Regions from separate parts of the Paenibacillus sp. 1182 genome, predicted to be linked through region 1. Evidence: riboswitches for the same ligand, from Rfam matches in the RefSeq annotation. Region 1 holds a riboswitch; the other holds the start of a gene.

Region 1 (3,165 bases):
ACTTCACGCAGAGACGTTTCGACAAGACGTGCGAAGAATGGGGCAGCCCCGATAACCAATGGTGGGATGGTTCCCAACACCCCGGTCGAGGTACCTACCAGCGATCGTGTAAAAGGAATAAGTGCAACGATCAAAATGATAAATGGCACGGAACGTAAAATGTTAACGATGAATGATAATACAATGTATATCACCTTCATCAGAGTCAACGAGGAGCGGCTCGCCAGAAACAATAATATGCCGAGCGGCAAACCAATAATGAGGGTGAACAATGCGGATGCACCGAGCATCTGAAGGGTTTCCATAGTAGAATTCCCTAGCTCTTCCCAACTCACTTGTGAAAAATCAAGTTCGCTCATTGTCCGATCACCTCCACATCAAGTCCTTGCCCAGACACTTCGCGCAGCGTATGCTCTATATCCTCATGATTTCCTTCAAAACGAACGATTAGCTGACCATAGGGTACATTTTTAATCGTAGATATGGTTCCCTGCAAGATCGCAAAATCAACCCCAGTGCTTCGAGCCGTACGCGACAGAATCGCATCATATGTTTTGCTGCCCAAAAAGGAGATACGCACCACCTGTGCCGACTCGCCGCCACCTGCTGCCGCAATCGCTGCTTGCAACTCCTCGGGATGTTCTGACTCCCGCTGGATAAAGTCCTTGGTTACCTGGTGCTGTGGCTTCAAAAATACTTCCGCCACCGGACCTTGCTCCACGATGTCACCCTGATGAATGACGCCAACTTTATCACAGATGCTTTGAATGACATGCATTTCATGTGTAATCAGCACGATGGTTAAATTAAATCGCTGATTAATATCCAGCAGCAATTTCAGGATAGACCCCGTCGTCTGCGGATCAAGCGCAGAAGTCGCTTCGTCACACAGCAATACATGAGGATCACTAGCCAACGCCCGCGCAATTCCTACCCGCTGTTTCTGTCCACCTGAGAGCTGTGACGGATATTTTCCACTGTGCTCTTCGAGACCCACCAGTTCCAGCAGTTCACGGACCTTCTGGTCCAACTTCTGCTTGGGCGTGTTTACCAGCCGCAACGGAAATGCAATATTGTCATATACCGTCGCCGAAGACAACAAATTAAAATGCTGAAAAATCATTCCGATTTTTCGGCGCTGCATTTGTAACTGGGATTGATTCACAGTAGTGAGGTTTACCCCGTCTACCCATACTTCACCTGAAGTAGGGCGTTCCAATAAATTAATACAGCGGATCAATGTACTTTTCCCCGCTCCGGAGTGACCAATCACTCCGAATATTTCTCCACGCTTTATAGAAAGATTCAACCCAGACAGCGCATTAACGCGTCGGTTGCCTTTGCCATAATGCTTGGTTAACTGCTTAAGCTCTATCAACGTGCTGCGACCCCCTTCACTTCTTCCTTACCCTTTTTACCAGTTGTCATCTCTCAGGATTGTATAAAATCGCTATTTATTTATACAAAAAAGAGCCCCTTTCACAGAATGAAAAGGGCCCCACCTAGCGATCCTTTTCTCATCTGCCAAAATCGCTATAACTCTAGCGGTTTTGTAGGAATTAGCACCATCATGTTCCCTCCCAGTGTATTACACCGGGAAAAAAACGGGTTGCCGGGCTTCATCGGGCCAGTCCCTCCACCTCTCTGGATAAGAAAAATATGTTAAACTCCAGCTTTAGCTGTCCGTTAAGTTTATATAAAAAAACATAATTCAAGCATTTTTCTGAAACTAGGTTTCAGTATAGATAGTTTACATTGCTTTGTCAAAGGATATTTTCTATCATATTTTTGGGCGTACTGCCCGGTTCTCCCATTGTTTCGCAGTATAAGTAAAGGCGATTGACAACGACCGACACACCATTTCCAAGCCCTGCTGCAAATCTTCCAAATGGTGATCGAGATCCTCCAGTTGGATTTTTCCATACAAAGCTCGGTGTCGTTGCCAGAGATCATCCTGCATTTCCGTATTCATATAGTGTATCTCCGTATTTCGCCGCTTACGCAGCCGATTGATGGCATCGTTGTATGTATCCTTGATATCATTTAAATTATCGGTCAATACAGGATGCATTTTGAGATACTTGAGCTGCCGCAACACGGTAAAATACGAATAATGAGCCTTATACTGCCCTGTTTTTAAATCATACAGATCATTTAGCCAGTTGCCCAGCTTATCCAAAATGGAAAATACCCTCACAAACCCATCTTTATAAAAGAAAACATACAATGCATAGTCGGATTTTTCATCCTCACTCATATCTTCAGCATATCCGGCTTTCACTTTCATACGGAAAAAGGCGGCAGCATGATGGCTCTGCTCCAGTTCATCCAGAGATGACATTAGACCGCGTGTCAAAATATCCGCCTTCCGAAAATCGTGGGTCGGATCTCCACCAGCCTGAATTTGCCGTTCCAGCAGGTTCAACATATCTGACATGCTATTCATGGCATCTAGCAGGATGCCCTTGTTCACACGCGGCGGCTCACCCAGTAGCTTGCGTATCATGCTTACGCCTCCTTATAAATATAAAATCCGGCTGTAGGTTTAATTAGGGCGTCAAGCGAAATAACTTGTCCATCGTTGATCTACAAGCTTAACAATATCCTCACGCGGTAACACCTCATCCGGATACCCCGGCTTCATACGCGCATCCACTACAATCGGCAGCTTATAGTTCAGATGATGCAAACGCACTTCGCTGTCCGCGTACATATCCGTAGCCGGGTTAAAGCGAGTGAATACCGTCCACAGGAACGAGGCTTGAGAGCGAACGACTTCCTTGGCATCGTCCACAATGAAAACGAGCGGCCACTCTTGCTCACCCGCAGCTAATCGCTCCAATACACGCGCAGCGAGTTCAGGCTCCTGCTCAAAGGAAGAGCCGGACACAACGAGGCACCCTCCGCAATAGGGCTCAATTTCACGAATGCCCGGCAGATCGCCTCCCTCATAAGCACGAGGCAATTCACGTACAGGCTCACCTATTCCCATCAGGATCGCCTTACTGCCATGATTCAGCTTGCGGCCTGTGTAATCGAGTGTATCGTGTGACGTGTGATTGAAAATAAATAAATCCCTTGCTGGATTAAATCGCTCCAGAATGGTTTCTAACAGCAGGTTAAAGTCAGATAAATCAATGACTCGATCTGTCAGCATCAGGAACT
Region 2 (3,165 bases), on a different contig from region 1:
CGCAGCGCTAACGTCTTCATGCCCTTCATTAACTGGTAGCAATCGCTTGGGGAAAGCACTGCCCCTATGGAATTGTGCAGGAATGCAATTTCAGCTGATAGCTCTTTGCCTTTGGTTACGATCAACCCTGCCAGCACATCATTGTGTCCGCCCAAATATTTGGTTGCGCTATGTACCACAATATCCGCGCCCAGTTCCAATGGCCGCTGGAAATATGGCGTTAGCAGCGTATTATCTACAATGGTAAGCAACTGATGTTGTGATGCCCATTTAGCCACCGCTCGAATATCAGTAATCATCATTAACGGATTTGTAGGCGTTTCTATGAATACAGCTTTGGTATTCGGTCGACATGACTGTTCGAGCGCTTCAAGATCGTTCGTATCCACATAACTGGCTGTCACACCAAATTTAGACAAAATACGCTCCAGCAAACGATACGTCCCGCCATACAGATCCAGCGATACTATGAGATGATCTCCCTGTCCAAACAATGCAAATACCGTTTGCAGCGCCGCCATACCTGAGCTGCATGCAAAGCCTGCATCACCCGATTCAAGTGCAGCAGAAGCCTCTTCCAGTACCTTTCGCGTGGGATTGATCGTCCGAATGTAATCAAATCCTGTGCTTTGACCCAGACGGGGATGGCGGAACGCCGTAGATTGGTAAATCGGGTAATTAACAGCCCCGGTTACTGGCTCTTCTACTGAACCGATTTGTGCCAATCTACTTTCGATTTTCCACTGTTTCTCACTCATATGAATCCTCCTGTTAACTTCCATAGTGGGTGCTATAACCAATCCTGCAAAAATGGATGTCAAAGACTATACTGCTGCGCTACTGCAAGGTGATACTCTACAAAGGTAAACTACATGCTCCTTTTTTAAATCTGGGGCCCGATATCATAAGGTGTTTCTTGGTATACATAATAGTTCAGCCAATTCGAGAATAATAAATTGGCGTGCGCCCGCCAAATTGAGGGGGGGGTGCGCTCAGGATCATCATTAGGAAAATAATTTTTGGGGACTTCAATATCCATTCCTTTGGCTACATCGCGGTCGTATTCCCATTTCAGTGAAAGCGGGTCATATTCAGAATGCCCAGTTACAAAAATTTGTTTACCGTCAAGCGTGGCTACGAGGTACACTCCAGCTTCTTCGGATTCGGATAAAACTTCTAATTCGGCGATATGATCAATATCTTCCCGACGAACCTCCGTATGCCTGGAATGAGGAGCATAAAACAGTTCATCAAAGCCGCGTAACAATTTTACTTTAGGTTTAATCACGGTGTGTGGAAATACACCGAAGCATTTGTAGTCGAGCCCATATTTAGGGACATCGAAATGATGGTATAAGCCTGCCTGTGAGGCCCAACAGATATGCATGGTAGAAGTTACATTCGTTTTCGTCCATTCAAAGATTTGCCGGATTTCCTCCCAGTAGTTCACATCCTCAAACTCAAGCTGTTCAACCGGGGCTCCTGTAATGACCATGCCGTCAAAACGACTGTTCTTGATCTCGTCAAACGTTTTATAGAACATGTTCAAATATTCTTGCGATGTATTTTTGGATACATGAGACTTCATATGCACCAGCGTGACATCCACTTGCAACGGCGTATTGCCGACCAGGCGCAACAGTTGGGTTTCCGTCGTTTCCTTTGTAGGCATTAAATTCAAAATGGCGATACGCAACGGACGAATATCCTGATGATAAGCCAAGCTTTCATCCATTACGAAAATATTTTCGCCCTCCAGCACTTCCTTAGCAGGTAATGTGTCTGGGATTTTAATCGGCATGTAAACTCACTCCTTGTTCGGTAAGTTTTGCGAAAATCGTCTTGTTGAGATGCCGGGCATATAATAAAAAGACCTTTCTCTGGTTAGAGAAAGGTCATATTTGTATCCATATGCGCCTCTCTCATCTGTCAGGGCAACGCGCTTTGTACAAAGCGCGCGTCCTGCAAGAATTAGCACCGTGCGATTAAAATCGCCGGTTGCCGGGTATCATCGGGCTAGTCCCTCCACCTGCTCTTGATAAGATTTCGCTATATTCATTTTGGGTTCACAAAGTTCTTGTTGTTCACTTTAATGCATCGGCTGGGCTTCGTCAAGATGGGACTTGCAAATTTGTAACCTGCATTCACATTTTGTCTACCTTTTCCATAGGTTAAATCATATCCCTCCTATCGCTGAAGCTCTTGACACTACTGTTGATTTTGCCCATGATTTTGCGCTTGAAAGGCCGTAGGCCGAGCGTTATACTATACAAGTGCTATTAGGCAAAAATATGGAGCAGTAGTGCAGACTTGAGTGTTTCCTGCGATACTGTGGCAATCTAAAAAAAGAACATTTGAGAGGTGAATCCGGAATGGAAGGCGACCCGAGTCCGAATAGGCGGCGATCCCTGAACAACAGCATAGGAATGACTTCAGCTTGCCGAAAGACGGGACGCCAGGCTCTGCATGCTCCAAAAGCCTCCGGCTTTTGATGAGAGTGCACGCTTACCCGCACCGGCTAACTGGCTAACTGAGTCCATTCCTTATGCTTAAGGTAAACGTATTTCCGTTACGGCGGAGCATAAGGAGTGACGTATATGAAAATCCGTTTGGTCAACAACGGGGTTTTTACCCCTGTCGAAGAAATTGAAATGGCGCTTACTGCACCGGCAGAAGGTTTTTATTGGATTGATGCCGATGTCGATGATTTGGCAGTGCTCCAGCCTTTATTTTCCATGCATGATCTTGCAGTAGAAGACTGTTTGAGTGAAGAAGAACAGCGTCCGAAGATTGAAATTTATGAAAGCCATTATTTTATCGTTGTAAATAGCATTCGTTTTGATGATGAAGAAATATTTTTGCGAGCTTTGAACATTTTTCTCGGCCGCCATTTTATCATTACGGTGACCAAGCAGAAAATCAATGAGCTTCGTACCCTCAAGCCTATGCTGTGGGAGCAAGAAGTCAGCCAGCCTGACCGTTTTATGTATCTGTTGGTCGACTTAATTGTTGACAACTATTTTCTGGTTGGTGACCGGATTGAGGTCCGCATTGAAAAGCTGGAAGAAGATATTCTAATGCATACGAAAAAGTCGCATTTGAACGAAATCATCGGCTTACGCAGTGAGATTCTGTGGCTGAAAAAAGTGTTGGGCCCGCAAAAAG

What was found. A riboswitch is a leader RNA that binds a small molecule or an ion and turns the genes downstream of it on or off. The one in region 1 is predicted to bind S-adenosylmethionine.
Region 2: another riboswitch for S-adenosylmethionine. It lies ahead of metA (homoserine O-acetyltransferase MetA); the one in region 1 lies ahead of JOD82_RS17050 (methionine ABC transporter ATP-binding protein).

What each region holds. Positions count from the first base shown of each region.
Region 1 covers NZ_JAFICR010000008.1:94,727-97,891, reverse strand. Annotated here, with positions in the region: gene JOD82_RS17055 (methionine ABC transporter permease) at 1-359, opposite strand, end outside; gene JOD82_RS17050 (methionine ABC transporter ATP-binding protein) at 356-1,378, opposite strand; SAM riboswitch class I at 1,515-1,655, opposite strand; gene JOD82_RS17045 (Cthe_2314 family HEPN domain-containing protein) at 1,781-2,506, opposite strand; gene JOD82_RS17040 (UbiD family decarboxylase) at 2,558-3,165, opposite strand, start outside.
Region 2 covers NZ_JAFICR010000010.1:224,150-227,314, forward strand. Annotated here, with positions in the region: gene JOD82_RS20395 (PLP-dependent transferase) at 1-758, opposite strand, end outside; gene metA (homoserine O-acetyltransferase MetA) at 884-1,801, opposite strand; SAM riboswitch class I at 1,920-2,045, opposite strand; gene corA (magnesium/cobalt transporter CorA) at 2,598-3,165, shown strand, end outside.